Regions from separate parts of the Streptomyces sp. NPDC090798 genome, predicted to be linked through region 1. Evidence: riboswitches for the same ligand, from Rfam matches in the RefSeq annotation. Region 1 holds a riboswitch; each other region holds the start of a gene.
What was found. A riboswitch is a leader RNA that binds a small molecule or an ion and turns the genes downstream of it on or off. The one in region 1 is predicted to bind cobalamin.
Positions count from the first base shown of each region.

Region 2: linked by a shared signal. The riboswitch ahead of ACIQTP_RS16205 (ribonucleoside-diphosphate reductase subunit alpha) and the one ahead of ACIQTP_RS20270 (prenyltransferase/squalene oxidase repeat-containing protein) in region 1 are both predicted to bind cobalamin.
Region 3: linked by a shared signal. The riboswitch ahead of ACIQTP_RS05025 (CbtB-domain containing protein) and the one ahead of ACIQTP_RS20270 (prenyltransferase/squalene oxidase repeat-containing protein) in region 1 are both predicted to bind cobalamin.
Region 4: linked by a shared signal. The riboswitch ahead of ACIQTP_RS23455 (cobalamin biosynthesis protein) and the one ahead of ACIQTP_RS20270 (prenyltransferase/squalene oxidase repeat-containing protein) in region 1 are both predicted to bind cobalamin.

Region 1 is NZ_JBIVXA010000008.1:350,891-354,783, reverse strand. It holds gene ACIQTP_RS20275 (SCO2322 family protein) at 1-306, opposite strand, end outside; gene ACIQTP_RS20270 (prenyltransferase/squalene oxidase repeat-containing protein) at 303-1,541, opposite strand; cobalamin riboswitch at 1,653-1,783, opposite strand; gene ACIQTP_RS20265 (M48 family metallopeptidase) at 2,018-3,184, shown strand; gene ACIQTP_RS20260 (PP2C family protein-serine/threonine phosphatase) at 3,197-3,893, opposite strand, start outside.
Region 2 is NZ_JBIVXA010000006.1:337,526-341,418, forward strand. It holds gene ACIQTP_RS16205 (ribonucleoside-diphosphate reductase subunit alpha) at 1-967, opposite strand, end outside; cobalamin riboswitch at 1,087-1,256, opposite strand; gene ACIQTP_RS16210 (GNAT family N-acetyltransferase) at 1,279-1,785, opposite strand; gene mctP (monocarboxylate uptake permease MctP) at 1,906-3,516, opposite strand; gene ACIQTP_RS16220 (DUF3311 domain-containing protein) at 3,513-3,794, opposite strand.
Region 3 is NZ_JBIVXA010000002.1:165,659-169,551, reverse strand. It holds gene ACIQTP_RS05035 (Pls/PosA family non-ribosomal peptide synthetase) at 1-1,145, opposite strand, end outside; partial or broken gene ACIQTP_RS05030 (acyl-CoA thioesterase domain-containing protein) at 1,667-1,825, opposite strand; cobalamin riboswitch at 2,051-2,199, shown strand; gene ACIQTP_RS05025 (CbtB-domain containing protein) at 2,234-2,455, shown strand; gene ACIQTP_RS05020 (CbtA family protein) at 2,479-3,231, shown strand; gene ACIQTP_RS05015 (hypothetical protein) at 3,325-3,690, shown strand.
Region 4 is NZ_JBIVXA010000010.1:299,254-303,146, reverse strand. It holds gene ACIQTP_RS23470 (lysozyme) at 1-710, shown strand, start outside; gene ACIQTP_RS23465 (anion permease) at 923-2,167, shown strand; gene ACIQTP_RS23460 (hypothetical protein) at 2,181-2,405, shown strand; cobalamin riboswitch at 2,516-2,659, shown strand; gene ACIQTP_RS23455 (cobalamin biosynthesis protein) at 2,759-3,715, shown strand; gene ACIQTP_RS23450 (cobyric acid synthase) at 3,712-3,893, shown strand, end outside.

The sequences.
Region 1 (3,893 bases):
GATGACGAGGGCCACCCGCTTGTGGCCCGCCCGGGCGGGCGTCTTCGCGCAGATGGACACGAAGTCGGCGTGGCCGCGTGGCGTGGAGGCGTCCTGCGAGTCCGCGCTCACCGCGAAACGGAAGCCCTGTACGTCGCCGTCGGACGGCCGCGTGGTCGACGGGCCCTGCGTCGCGTACGTCCACTTCCCGCCGGTCAGGTCCCAGAACGACCAGTAGCGGTAGCCGACGGCCTGGGCCTGTCCCGCGCCGCCGAGTACGAGCAGGAGCAGGGACAGGACCAGCGCGCACGTCCGACGGCGGCTCACGGCTGCTGCTTCTTGTTGCGGGCGCTGATCAGGAAGCCGATGCCGATGCCGCCGACGAGACCGACGCCGATGATCCACCAGACGCTGACGCCGCTGGCGTCCTTCTTCGCGGCTTCCCCGGCGGACGCGGACGCGGAGGCCGTGGGCCCGGCCGGGAGGGACGCGGGCGCGGGGCCGGTCGCGTTGAGCTGCTTGACGAGGTCCTGGCCGCCGAAGTCGCGCGGGTCGAACGTCGCCGCGTCGGCGGCGAGGACGAGCTGCGCGTACGCGGCGGGTCCGGCCTGCTCGGCCCACTGCGCGGAGTGGGTCTCCAGCCAGCGCATCGCGTCGGCCGCCTTGTCGCCGTGCCCGGCGGTCGCGAGCGCGACGACCGCGTCCGCCGTGTTGCCGTAGTCGGGCTGGTTCTTGGCGCCGGGCATCACCGACGTGAGGTGCTGGTCCTTGGCGAGCGCCTTGACAAGGTACGCGGCACCGTTCTGGGCCGCGCGCTCGGGGCTGTCGGCGGCCTTGCAGGAGAGGGGGTCGGCCACCGGCTTCAGGGGCTCACCGGCGAGGCCCTTGCCCAGGGCTCCGACCACGGCCGCCGCCGTCGCGTCCGCGTTGGCCGCGAGCTTGCCCTTCTTGTCCGGCTGGTAGGCGAACGCGCCCGCGTCGGCCCCGCCGCACGGCATCGACAGCTTCACGAGGGCGTCGTACGGCGACTTGCCGTCCTTGGAGACGTCCGCCGCCTTCGTGCCCACCGCCGCCAGTGCCCCGATCACCACGGACGTGGAGTTCGCGTCGCTCGCGCCGCCCGCCGTGTAGCCCCAGCCGCCGTCCTCGTTCTGCACGGACTTCAGCCAGGCGACGGCCTTGCCCGTCTCGCCGTCTTGGCCGCCGAGCGCGGCGAGGGCCTGCACGGCCGCCGAGGTGCTGTTGGTGTCGGCCATCGTCTTGGCGTCGCACTTCGCCGACGCGTCGGCGCGGTACGCCGCGAACGCCCCGTTCGCGCACTGCTGCCCGGCCAGCCAGTCGACGGCCTTCGCCGCGGGCTTCACACCGACGGTGTGCTGGGCGAGCAGCGCGAGGGACTGCCGCCAGACACCGTCGTAGGTGGGGTCGGAGGTGCCGTAGAGGCCGGAGGGTATCGCCGGGGAAGGCGAAGGCGAGGCGCCCTCGGCCACGGCGGCCGGGGCCAGGGCCGTACCGATCACTACGGTGGCGGCCAGTACCGCGGCGCTGCGGCGAACAATCATGACTCTCCCTGCGGAAGCCGGGCAGCACCGGGCGCAGGCTTGGCCCCGAGCGGCTCCGGCCCCGTATCCCTCGACGGTGCCGGCCACCGACGGGCTGCCGGTGGCACGAGCCGGTCACGTCCCGGACGAGGCGATCCGGCTCGCCACGCCTGCTGGGTGGCTCACGGTTGCGGGTCAGCGCCGGAATTGCACCGGCTTCTCCGCGTACGGGTGTGATGACGACCCGCTTACTGTACCGGCCCGTAGGAATCGCCTGAGGAGTGGCTGTGAGGGCCCCCTCGCGGGCCTATGCTGCGCTCACGACGTGCTCTGTTCGGACACGTCGAATTCGCCGGTCCCGGGGGGGACTTGGAGTCCAGGGGGACACGAGGATGCGCGGCACTGTGGACGAGAGGGCTCAGTCGTGCCCGGAATGCAGCACTGAGGTTCGCACCGACCCGCGGTTCACGGCGTGGTGTGCGGCCTGCGGATGGAACGTGGATCCCGGCGAGCCGGCAGAGAGACCGGGGCGGCTGGAGGGACTGCGGCGGTCGCTGGCCCGGCAGCACGGGGAGGCACTGCTGGCCGAGGTGTCGGCCGACGGCGCGCCGCGTCCGCGCCGCGATACGGCCGGTGTCCTGGCGTACGCCGTCGCGCTGGCCATCCACGGTGCCACGATCGCCCTGCTCGGCACGGGCATCCTGCTGGTGACACTCGGCTGGGGCACCGCTCTGCCGGTGGTGGGAGTGATCCTTCTCCTGCTGGCCTGGCTCCTTCGGCCCCGCTTCGGACGGCTGCCGGACGACGCGCCCGTGCTGCACCGGGCCGAAGCGCCCGAGCTGTTCGCCCTGGTCGACGAGATCGCCTCCGTCGTCGGTACGACCGGGGTCCACGCCATCGCCCTGACGACCGACGTCAACGCGAGCGTGACCACCTACGGAGTGCGCCGACGCCGTCTGCTGACCATCGGGCTCGGGCTCTGGGAGATCACCACTCCGCAACAGCGGATCGCGCTGCTCGGACACGAACTCGGTCACTACGCCAACGGGGACACCCGGCACGGACTGATCATCGCCAACGCGCTCCAGTCCCTCGCCACGTGGCGGTATCTGATGCGCCCGATCTCTCACCCCACCGTCCCCGAGATGGTGCTCAACGTTCTCTATCTGCTGCCCTACGGAGCCGCCCAGGGCCTGCTGATGCTGCTCGACCAGCTGACGATGCGCGCGACACAGCGCGCCGAGTACCTGGCCGACGCCGCCGCGGCCCGCGCCGGTTCCACCGAAGCCGCCGTGGCACTCATGGACCGCCTCCTCGTGACCGACTCGGCGGAGACCCTGCTGCTGCGCATGTCCAACGCCGGCCAGGTGATCCGGACCCAGGACGCGGAGCGTCGCGAGCCGTGGCGCGATCTGTGGGACCAGCTGGCCGCTCACGTGGACTCGATCCCCGCGCACGAGTACGAGCGCCAGCGCCGCGCCGGAATCCTGCGCGGACACAGCGTCGACTCGACCCACCCGCCGACTCACCTGCGCCGGGCCTGCCTGCTCGCCAGACCCGCCGTGGCCGCCGCCGTGGTCACGGACGACGAGCGACAGCGCACCCTCGACACCGAACTGGCCCCGTCCCGAGCCCGCCTCGCCCGCCAGGTGCTCGCCCGGTAGGAGACGCGTCGGTCACGGCACTGGCGCCGGAACCGTCGCCTCCGTGGGCTGGCACAGCACCAGCGCGAGATCGTCGGCGAGGGCGGTGCCGGTGTGGGCGAGCAGGCGGGCGTGCAGGGACCGCAGGGCCTCGTCGGGGAGCGCCTCACGCAGGGCGAGCGCCGCCTCGCCGAGGAGGGGGAACGGGGCACCCTCCGGGTCACGGGCCTCGGTGAGGCCGTCGGTGTAGAGGAGCAGCCGGTCGCCGGGCTGGAGCCGTACGCGGTACTGGTGCGGGTCCGGACCGAGCCCCAACGGCGGTGTGGGGACGAGGGGTTCGAGGAGTTCGATGCGCCGGCCGGAGCGCAGCGGGGGCGGATGGCCGCAGTTGACGAGCCGCACCTCGCCGGGCGCGAACTCGGCGAGCACCGCGGTGACGAAGTCCTCGGGGCCCAGTTCGGGGGTGAGGAGGGCGTCGAGTTCGGCGGTGAGGGTCGCCAGGTCGGGTGCGGTGTAGGCGAGTTCACGGAAGGCCGTGATGGTGTCGGCGGACAGGCGGAGCCCCTCGACGCCGTGGCCGCGTACGTCGCCGACGAGGACCCGCAGGCCGTACGGCGTCACCGCCACGTCGTACAGGTCGCCGCCGACGGCCGATTCGTGGGAGGCGCTGTGGTACCGGGTGCAGACCCGGGTGCCGTCGAAGGTGCGGGAGATGGGCCGCAGGATCGCC
Region 2 (3,893 bases), on a different contig from region 1:
AGTGCCAGGTCTCCAGGTAGACCGCGGCCGCGCCCTTGCGCCGGCCGCCCTGGTTCACCGCGGCGACCGAGGCGTCGAGGGTCTTCAGGAACGGGACGATTCCGTTGGAGTGCCCGTTCGTGCCGCGGATCAGCGAACCGCGCGAACGGATCCGGGAGTACGAAAGTCCGATGCCGCCCGCGTGCTTCGAGAGGCGGGCCACCTGGTGGTAGCGGTCGTAGATGGAGTCCAGCTCGTCCAGCGGGGAGTCGAGGAGGTAGCAGGACGACATCTGCGGGTGCTGCGTACCGGAGTTGAACAGCGTGGGGGAGGAGGGGAGGTAGTCGAGGCGGCTCATGAGCCCGTAGAGCGCCGCGACCTCGTCCAGGGCCCGGCTCGTGTCGTCCTCGGCCAGGCCCGAGGCCACGCGCAGCATGAAGTGCTGGGGTGTCTCGATGACCTTGCGGGTGATCGGGTGCCGGAGCAGATAGCGGCTGTGCAGGGTGCGCAGGCCGAAGTAGCCGAAGCGGTCGTCGCCTTCGGTGTCGATCAGCGCGTCCAGCCGGGCCGTGTGCAGCTGGACGAACTCCGCCGTGCGGTCGGCGATCAGGCCCTCGCGGTGCCCCGTGGCGATCGACTCGGAGAAGGACGTGACGCCCTGCGAGGCCGCCTCCGCCGCGACGCTGATCGTCAGCAGCCTGGCCGCCAGCCGGGAGTAGGCGGGGTCCTCGGAGATCAGGCCCGCGGCCGCCTCGGTGGCCAGCTCGCGCAGCTCCGTGTCGTCCGCGCGCGCGGACCGGCCGCGCAGCGTGGCGGCGGCGACCCGGCCGGGGTCGGCGTCGGGGAGGTCGGCGGTGAGGTCGGTCAGGGTACGCAGCAGCGTGGTACCGGGACCGTCCGTCTCCACCGGGGCCTGCTTCCGCTGCTGCTCCTGCTTCTGCTGTGCGAAAGCGGTAGCTGAAGCCGGGTCGGCTGGCGCGATGGTCACTTGGGGCTCTCCCTCGCTAGGCACGGGGCCTGGCGGAGGGCAGGGCAGCTCACGAGCGCACACGGCGTCGCGTCCACCGGCCCATTCCGCGAGGCCCGGACGTCATGCACCCGGGCCGGATGGCCGGGCGCGCTGTCGGCAGGTCCTCGGACTGACGCGAGTACATGGGCGCGGATGTGCGAACACGTACAAGTACACCGTTGCGGGACAGTTCCGGATTTGCACCGGATTCCCCTGCGGCGACAGCGAGCATGAGCATACATCTTGTGCCGGGCTGCGGTGACACCACCAGATGTTGTGTCGTGCCGGTGTCAGAGTGTCAACTCATAGGTGAGGAGAGTGATGTCGTCGAGTTCCGGGAGCGGGTTCCAGTCGCGGTCGGGGGTGCGGGTGAAGCCGAGGCGTTCGTAGATGCGGTGGGCGGCGTGCATGGTGCGCTGGGTGGAGAGGACGATGCGTACGCAGCCGGTGGTGGCGCGTGCGTGGTCGACGCAGGCGCGGACGAGGGCCTCGCCGGCGCCACGGCCGCGGGACTCGCGTGCGACGGCGAGCATACGGATCTCGGCCTCGCCGGGGCGGGCTATGTCGGCCATGGGTCCGCCGCGCGGTACGAAGGTCACGGCGCCGAGGATGTGGCCGTGGTCCACGGCGACGAGGACTTCCGCGGCGGCGGCCCGTTTCGCCACGTCCCGCAGTTCGCCGAGGTACTCGTCGCTCTCCCCGAAGTCGAGCAGGTCGTCGCCGAGATAGGCCCCTGCGGTGATCTCGCCGATGCGGTCGTATTCGTGGGGCTGGGCGTCTCTGATGCGGAGGTCCATGCCGGTGAGTGTGCAACACGGCGCGGGAACGGGCCGCCGGATTTGTGTCCGACGGCCCGTGGGGGTTGCTTGGTGCGGTTCTTCGGCTGCGGGGGGGGGCTGGTCGCGCAACCCCCGGCCTTAGTGGGTGGACCCGGCCGTGGCCGGCGGGAGTTCCGTCTTGACGCCCGGGTCGCCCGCGTCCGCCGTGTAGTCCTCCGGAGACGTCTCGTCGACGCCGTCCGGCGCGTTGAAGGCGCGCAGGGCGAAGGTGAGGACGACGCTGACCACGACGTTCAGGACGAAGGCCGTCAGACCGATGTAGCCGATCTCCCCGATACCCGGGATCTCCTTCGAGCTGCCGCCGAAGTGCTTCTGGGTGGGAGAGGCGACCCCGTACGCGGCGAGCGTGCCGTACAGCATGCCCACCGCCCAGCCACCGAGCAGCGCCCAGCGGTGGAACCAGCGGGTGAACAGGCCACCGACCAGCGCCGGGAAGGTCTGGAGGATCCAGATGCCGCCCAGGAGCTGGAAGTTGATCGCGACCGTCTTGTCCATCGTCAGGACGAAGACCAGCGCGCCCACCTTCACCAGCAGCGACACCAGCTTGGAGACCCTCGTCTCCTGCTGCGGGGTCGCGTCCGGCTTGATGAAGTCCTTGTAGATGTTGCGGGTGAAGAGGTTCGCGGCCGCGATGGACATGATGGCCGCCGGTACGAGCGCTCCGATGCCGATCGCCGCGAAGGCCACCCCCGCGAACCAGTCCGGGAACATGTTCTCGAAGAGCTGGGGGATGGCGAGCTGGCCGTTGGTGACCTTGACCCCGGCCGCGATCGCCATGAACCCGAGCAGGGCGAGCAGCCCCAGCATCAGGGAGTAGAGGGGAAGGATCGTGGTGTTGCGGCGGATCACCTCACGGCTGCGGCTGGAGAGCGTCGCGGTGATCGAGTGCGGATACATGAACAGCGCGAGCGCCGACCCGAGCGCGAGCGTGGCGTAGGTCCACTGGCCCGCTTCTGCGGGCACGAGACCGCCCGCCCCCGCCGCCGTGTACTTGTCGCTCGCCGCCTTGAAGATCTCGTCGAACCCGCCCAGCTTGATCGGGATGTAGATGATGGCCACCGCGATCACGATGTAGATCAGGGTGTCCTTCACGAACGCGATCAGGGCGGGTGCCCGCAGCCCCGAGGAGTAGGTGTACGCGGCCAGCACGCCGAACGCGATGAGGAGCGGAAGGTCCTTCACGAACCAGTTCGTGTTCTCGCCGCCGCCCACGCCCATCACATCCAGGACGGCCTGGATGCCGACGAGCTGGAGCGCGATGTACGGCATGGTGGCGAGGATGCCGGTCACGGCCACGGCGAGGGACAGGCCCTTCGAGCCGAAGCGCCCGCGCACGAAGTCCGAGGTCGTCACGTACCCGTGTTTGTGGGAGACCGACCACAGGCGGGGGAGGAACGTGAAGATCAGCGGGTAGACGAGGATCGTGTACGGAACGGCGAAGAAGCCGGCCGCGCCCGCCGCGTAGATCGCCGCCGGTACGGCGACGAAGGTGTAGGCCGTGTAGAGGTCGCCGCCGAGCAGGAACCAGGTGACCCAGGTGCCGAACGACCGTCCGCCCAGGCCCCATTCGTCGAGGCTGTGCTCGTTGTCCGGCCTGCGCCAGCGCGCGGCCAGGAAGCCCATGACCGTGACGGCCAGGAAGAAGAAGATGAAGACGCCGAGCGCGACGCCGTTCACGCCGTCCTTCACTTCGCCGCACCCCCGCCCTGGGAGGCGCGGGCGCGCTGGTCACGCTGCCACAGCTGGTACGCGGTCACGGTGAGGGCCGTGGAGACGAGCACCCACAGCATCTGGTACCAGTAGAAGAACGGGATGCCGATGAAGGCCGGGTCCATCTTGGCGTAGGAGCCGACCCACAGCATCGCCACGAACGGGGCGATCAGGCACAGGGCGATGACCACCCGGATCGGTGTCACCACCGGCGGTTCGACCTTCGGCGCGTCTGAAGCGTCTGACACGTCTGACATACGGCGGCTCCGTCCCCTCGCTGTTCACCTGTGCAATGCGCAGGCAATCTAGGCGACGGTGTCAGCCAAGCGGAAGCCCTCGTCCGTATCTCGGTCCGG
Region 3 (3,893 bases), on a different contig from region 1:
GCGCCGCTGGTGAGGGCCGAGGGCCCCGGCTCGATGAGCATGTTGAGCTGCGGAACCGCGACCAGCAACATGACTGTGCCACCGACGACGAGCGGCACGTACAAGAACAACGCGCCCACCAACTGCAGGACACTGTGCACGGCTCTGCGGAGCGTGGCGTGCGGCATCTCGCCGACGACCTGGAAGTTCGCCTCGGTGCGCTGTGCCGGTGATCCGTGCCAGTGCTCGCCGTCGGACACGGCCTGCCCGCTGTGCAGCGACGAGGCATGGGCGAGCTGGGCTCCGTCGCCCAGCGCTGTCCGGATGTCGATCACCGTGGCCTCGCTGACGAGCACCGACTTCCCGATACTGACCGGGCCCACCTGGAGCACGCCCCCCTGGGCGCGATAGCAGGAGAAGAAGGAGTCCTTCCGGATGACGGTGCCCTCACCTATGGTGAGCAAGTCGGTGCACACAGGCACGTTGCGGGAGAGGATCACGGCTCCCCGCCCGATGTCGGCACCGAGCGCTCGGAGATAGAGCACGTACAGTGGCGAGCCGACGAACAGCACCAGCGGATCCGAACGGATCAGCGTCCTGACGATCCAGAAGCGTACGTATGTCAGTGACCAGATGCGGATCTGCCCCGGCTTCCACCGCCCGATGAGCGTCCACTTCACGAGGACGGGAAGGGCGCACAGCCCGAGGAAACCAGCGCCGCCGAACAGCACCGACCTCACATAGACATCGAACACGCCCGACCCGGCGGAGATCCACTCGTACCCCCATGCCGTGGCCACGGCCACGAGACAGGTGTAGCCGAGGAAGGCGATGGCCTGGAGGAATCCGCACAGGACGTATTCCGCCGTGCTCGCGGTCGCGTCGGTGGGCGGGCCCATGGCCTGCGAGGCCCGGGCGGGGGTCGGTGCGGGCGCCGACTGAGGGGCCGCGGGGGCCGGGACCGCAGCCGCCAGGCCTCTTATGGTGGGATGTTGATAGACCTCCTTCATCGACACCGAAGGCAGATCCGCCCTCTTCCGCAGCCGGGCGCAGAAATGCGCCATCACAAGGGAATCGGCACCCAGGTCGTCGAAGAAGTGACTGTCGACGGGCACCCGCTCGATGCACACGACCTCGGCCAGCACCTCCGCGAGAGCGTGTTCCATGTCGAGGTCTGCGGGGTGCCCGTCGTGCGACGGCGAGGTGGATCGGAGATCAGGTCTTCGAAGATCAGAGGCGAGCAATTCAGCTTCGCCGAGGCCGGGTCGGCCGCCTGCCCGGGCATGGCGGGCAGTGCTTCCGGATGCGTTTGACGTGACCTTCGATTCTGACGTCATGATCTGTATACGCAGCCCGTGCGGGAATGTATTGGATATTTGGATCTTTTCTCATGTTACGGTCATTTATCTTGCGGTGCAGATGGGGGAGCGTGTACCGGGCGCGATCTCCGTCGAGGTGGGCATGTGCGTGCCGGATCGCCCGGAGCTCGATCGACGACGGGCGTCGTCCCGGCCCCGCGGGGCGCTGCCCCGAAGCCGCTCCCGACGCACCGTGACGGCGGAACGAAGCGCGGTCCGGTATGGGGCGGACGCTGAGGACGCCGTGGTGTCCAGGCCGGTCCAGTGGCCTTCGGGTTGGCGGTGGAGGTGGACCGTCAGGTCGACACCGGGGTACATCCAGGCGGTCGTACGGCCCGGCCGGGGCGGACGGTGTCCACCCGGATCTCGCAGTCGTCGAGGGCGAGACGGCCCAGGATGTCGTAGCTGATCCGGGCCGGCACCAGGTCGGTGTCCGGCCGCGCGGCCAGGTGGCGTTCGATGGCGTGGACGACGAGGCCGCCGAGCGGACGCCCTGTCACCCGGCACGGCCCTGTGGGCCGTCGGGGTCTCCTACCTCGTCGTCTCCTTCTGGCTCACGTGCTCGCCCCGCCGCGGGGCTCGCACGCTGGGGGAGAGCGAGGCCGGCCCCGAACTCGGCTGGGGTTCGCCACCGCTGATCCGCTGTTCACTCGGGATCGGGCACCTGGTGCGAGAGGAAGATCACGCCAGGTGGGGCGGTCTTGGCCCAGCACCCGACACGCGGTACGGTCGGTGCGATATCGATGACGGCAAGACGGAAGCCGGTGGGAAACCGGCACGGTCGCGCCACTGTGAACGAGAGGCTCCAGCCTTCTGGGACCTCTCGTGAGTCAGACCCGTAGCCGTCGTCCAGTGCACCACCGAGATGGGACGCGAACTCCCGAGGAGGTCCTGCCATGGCGCAGACCGTCGCTCAGCCGACAACCACCACCCCCGCTGTTCCCGCCAAGCTGCCGCTCAAGGCGATAGCTCCGTGGGCGGTCTTCTTCGGCATTCTGATGCTCGTCCTGCTGTACTTCGTCGGTGCCGAACAGGGCGCCACCTCCGTCGTCTCCGGCTCGGACGTCCATGAGTGGGTACACGACGCCCGCCACCTTCTCGGCTTCCCCTGCCACTGAGCGAGGGGAACCCCGGTACCTCCATGAACTCCGCAACGGTAAGAAATCTGCTCGTGCGGGGCATGCTGGCCGGCCTCGGTGCCGGCCTGCTCGCCCTGGTTGCCGCCTACTTCCTCGGTGAGCCGAACGTCGACAGCGCGATCAGCTACGAGGAAGCCCACTCCCACGAGCACGAGATGGAGATCGTCTCCCGCTCCCTGCAGTCCACCGCCGGTCTCGCCACCGGCGTCCTGGTCTACGGCATCGCCTTCGGCGGCATCGCGGCGCTCGCCTTCTCCTTCGCGCTCGGCCGCGTCGGCCGCTTCAGCCCGCGGGCGACCGCACTGCTGCTGTCCGGCTGCGCGCTGCTGGCCGTGTACGTCGTGCCGTTCCTGAAGTACCCGGCCAACCCGCCGTCGGTCGGCAACCCCGACACCATCGGCAAGCGGACCACCCTGTACTTCCTGATGATGGTGCTCAGCGTGCTCCTCGCGATCGCCGCCACCATCCTGGGCAAGCGGCTGGCACCCAGGATCGGTACCTGGTACGCCACCGTCGCCGCGGTGGCCGCCTTCGCCGTCGTGATAGGTCTCGCGTATGCGTTCCTGCCGGTCATCAACGAGGTGCCGAAGGACTTCCCCGCCACCCTGCTGTGGCGGTTCCGTCTCTCCGCGCTGGCCATCCAGACCGTCCTGTGGGGCGGATTCGGCCTGGTCTTCGGCGAGTTGGCCGAGCGGTTGCTGAATCCCAAGCCGGTGACGGCCGCCGCGAGCCGACGGGTCGCCGTTCCCAGCTGACATGACCCGACACACGAGTGAGGGCCCACGGAACCATCCGGGGGCCCTCTCGCGTTGTCCGGGCGTCACCCGGGCGAGGAGCGGAGGAACCGAGTGGCCGGACGACCCCAGCCGCGCCGCATCACCCTCGGCGGCCGTGAGGCGGTCGCCCTCACGGTGGCGGAGTACGAGCAACTGATCGCCAGCCGACGGCAGATCGGTGGTCAGAGCGCTCGGGTGCGCGTGCTCGCCCACGAGGCGAAGCGGACCGCACAGCTCCTCCAGGACCTGGAGACTCTGGTCGGGGCCCCGGCGGACTGCCGCGAGCAGACCGGGAGGACGCCGACGGTGTGCTCGCCGTCATGCCTCGCCGACAAAGCCACGGAGCCGGATGCGGACGCGGACGCGGACTCGGACGCCGGCTGCCTGCGCCGCTCGATAGCGGAACTGCTGCGTCGGCACCGGGACCTGGCTTCCTGAACCGTCGCAGCCGTGCGGACCCGATCTCGTAAGTCCCGTACAGCTGGGGTGCGTTCCATGGAGGAAGTGTTCAACCCGTGAAGGATTGACGGGAGTTGTCAAAAGTTGGAAGAATCCAGCTCGCTTCGCCGCGTCTGAAGTGAGCGAAGCGACACGAGTGGCTTGGGCGACATGCCTTCCGCCGGTTTCTCCGTCGGTACTTC
Region 4 (3,893 bases), on a different contig from region 1:
TCGCGGCCGCGGCCGCCGTAACGGCGCTCACCGCCGCGGGGACCGCCTTCGCCGGGGCCCCGGTCGCCGCGGCGGCCAAACCCAAGGGCCACGACGTCTCCTCGCACCAGAAGAACGTCGACTGGCAGAGCGCGAAAGCGAAGGGCGCCCGGTTCGTCTACGTGAAGGCGACCGAGTCCCACACGTACCGCAATCCGTACTTCGGCCGGCAGTACGACGGGGCGCGCGACGCGGGGATCCTCCGCGGCGCCTACCACTTCGCGGTGCCGGACAAGTCGTCCGGCGCCACCCAGGCCGCGTACTTCGTGCGCAACGGCGGTGCCTGGCGTGCGGACGGCTGGACGCTGCCGCCAGCGCTCGACATGGAGTACAACCCGTACGACAAGAAGCACAAGTGCTACGGCCTGAGCAAGGCCAGGATCGTGAGCTGGATCCAGGCGTTCAGCGACGAACTCGAACGGGAGACCGGCCGCCGTCCGGTCATCTACACGACCACCCACTGGTGGAACACCTGCACCGGCGGCAGCGACGCCTTCGCCGCGACCCACGCCCTGTGGCTCGCCCGCTACGACTCCGCGGACACGGGCGCGTTGCCGGCCGGCTGGTCGACGTGGACGTTCTGGCAGTACGACAACAGCGGCACGCTCCCGGGTGACCAGAATCTCTTCAACGGATCCATGACCCGGCTCAAGCGGTTCGCCACGGGCTAGAAGCCCTCGAAGAACCCCCGGCGAAACCCGGGATTCCGCCTCCGTTCGAACATCGCGTCAGCGATCGGGCCGCCCCTCCCGCACACTGGTCAACACAAGCGGAGGGGCGGTCCACCGTTTGAGACACCCCAACGCCTGCCCCAGTTCATCTTCCGTTCACTCAGGTTGCCTACGGTCCACCTGCCACTGACGCCAAACAGAAGCCTGGGTAAATGGAACACATCACGCTCCTCCTCGGAATCGTGATCGTCACCGCTCTCGTGTTCGATTTCACGAACGGTTTCCACGACACTGCCAACGCGATGGCGACCACCATCTCGACCGGCGCTCTGAAGCCCAAGACGGCGGTGGCCATGTCCGCCGTGCTGAACCTCGTCGGCGCGTTCCTCTCCGTGGAGGTCGCCAAGACGATCTCCGGCGGGATCATCAACGAAGAGGGCATACGCGTCCAAGTGATCTTCGCGGCGCTCGTCGGCGCCATCCTCTGGAATCTGCTGACCTGGCTTCTGGGTCTGCCCTCCAGCTCCTCCCACGCACTGTTCGGCGGCCTGATCGGCGCCGCGGTCATGTCGGCCGGCTGGTCGTCGGTGAACGGCTCGACCGTCGTCACCAAGGTGCTGATCCCCGCGGTCGCCGCGCCCATCGTGGCCGGACTCGCCGCGATGCTGGCCACCCGGCTGACGTACCGGATCGGCAACCGCGCCGACGAGAAGGCGACCGCCAAGGGCTACCGCGCCGGCCAGATCGCCTCCGCCGGCCTGGTCTCCCTGGCGCACGGCACGAACGACGCCCAGAAGACGATGGGCATCATCACCCTGGCGCTGGTCACCGGCGGCGTCATCGCCCCGGGCTCGAACCCCCCGCTGTGGGTCATCGTCTCGGCCGGTACGGCCATCGCGCTCGGCACCTACCTGGGCGGCTGGCGCATCATCCGCACCCTGGGCAAGGGCCTCACGGACCTCGCGCCGCCACAGGGCTTCGCCGCCCAGACCAGCGCCGCGACGGCCATCCTGGCGTCCTCGCACATCGGCTTCTCCCTCTCCACCACCCAGGTCTGCTCCGGCGCCGTGATGGGCTCGGGCCTCGGCCGCAAGGGCGGCGTGGTCCGCTGGTCGACCGCGACCCGGATGTTCGTCGCCTGGGGCCTGACGCTGCCGGCCGCCGGTCTGGCCGGCGCCTCCGCCGAGTTCCTGACCAAGCAGGGCACGTGGGGCATCGTCCTCACCGGCGCGTTGCTTGTCGCCGGCGCCGGCACCATCTGGAAGCTCTCCCGCCGCCAGCCGGTCACCGTCGACAACGTCAACGACGTCGACGCCGAGCCCGCGGGCGTCATCACCACCGCGATCGCCGCCGTCGCCCCGCCGCCCGCGGGCCCCGTCACCGGCGACGTGCCCGGCGACCTGAAGACCACCATCCCGTCCCCGGACGCGGAGCCCACCCGCCCGGCCACGGTGTAAGGACAGAAACAGCATGCACATCGACTGGGCAGCCCTCGGCTCCGTCTTCGGAGTCAGCCTCGTGACCACCGTCGGCCTCGTCGGCCTCTTCACCCTCGGCATCGTCGGCCTCTCCAAGCGCGAGTCCGCGTCCGCCCAAGGCGGCTCCGCGACCCTCGCGGTCACCGGCGCGTACGTCTGCTTCGCGGCGTGCGCCGCGGCGGTGGCGTACGGCATCTTCCTGATCGTCGGCAAGTAACCCAAAACGGGCACCACTTCAGGTGGGGTGCGGGACGGATCACCGTCCCGCACCCCACCTGTATGTGGGCCTTCGCACACTCTCCCCGCGCAGGTCAACGGCAAGTTGACGGGTCTTCCAACCCGTGGTGGACTGCCGGAGCCAAGTACGGCGACAGAAGAGGAAGCCGGTGTGAATCCGGCGCGGTCCCGCCACTGTGACCGGGGAAGGAACTCCCCGGGAGCCAGGAACTCTCACCGCCGGTCTCGTCGAACCAGGGCGTGGACACCCTGAGTGAGGACATAACGCCATGCGCGGCTGCCCAAGTGCCCTGCGAGCGACGGTTCCACCCGACCTGACGGTCGGCTGACCCCGTGCGTGCCGATCGCGTCTTCGCGTACGGCGCCGCCGCCGGCCTCCTCGGTGACCTGCTGCTCGGCGATCCTCGCCGGGGGCATCCGGTCGCCGCGTTCGGGCGGAGCGCGGCAGCCGTGGAGCGGGTGCTGTGGCGGGACCACCGCGGGTGGGGCGCGCTGCACACCGCCGTGTGTGTGGGAGGTGCCGCCGGACTCGCCGCCGTCGCCTCCCGTGCCGTACGCCCCTCACGTGCCGCGTCCGTCGCGCTGACGGCCGCCGCCACCTGGGCCGTCGTCGGGGGCACCACGCTCGGGCGGGAGGCCCGGGCGATCGGTGACGCCCTCGCGGACGGGGAGATCGAGACGGCCCGGGAGCGGCTGCCGCATCTGTGCGGGCGCGATCCCCAGGCCCTCGGCGCCGACGGCGTCGCGCGCGCCGTCGTCGAGTCCGTCGCCGAGAACACCTCCGACGCCGTGGTGGGCGCCCTGGTGTGGGGGGCCGTGGGCGGAGTCCCGGGGCTCGTGGGCTTTCGGGCCGTCAACACCCTTGACGCCATGGTCGGTCACAGGTCGCCCAGGTACCGGCGGTACGGGTGGGCCTCGGCTCGGCTCGACGACATCGCCGGGTGGCCGGGGGCTCGTCTCACCGCCGTGCTCGCCGCCCTCGCGGGTGACAGTCCGCGCGGGGCCGTACGGGCCTGGCGCGCCGACGCCGTCAAGCATCCGAGCCCCAACGCCGGGCCCGTGGAGGCCTCGTTCGCGGGGGCCCTCGGGGTGCGCCTGGGCGGCACCCTCTCCTACGCCGGGCGCGTCGAGCACCGGCCCGAACTCAACGGCGCCGGGCGCGCCGTGCACGTCGACGACATCGAACGGGCCGTACGGCTGTCACGGCGTGTCGGCTGGCTCGCCCTCGGCGTGAGTGCCGGCGGCCGGCTGCTCGTACAGAGGCTTCTCAGGAAGGGGCGTACGTCATGAGCGGCGGGCTGCTCGTCGCCGGAACCACCTCCGACGCGGGCAAGAGCGTCGTGACCGCCGGGATCTGCCGGTGGCTGGTGCGCCACGGTGTGAAGGTCGCGCCCTTCAAGGCGCAGAACATGTCCCTGAACTCGTTCGTGACGCGCGAGGGCGCCGAGATCGGGCGCGCGCAGGCCAT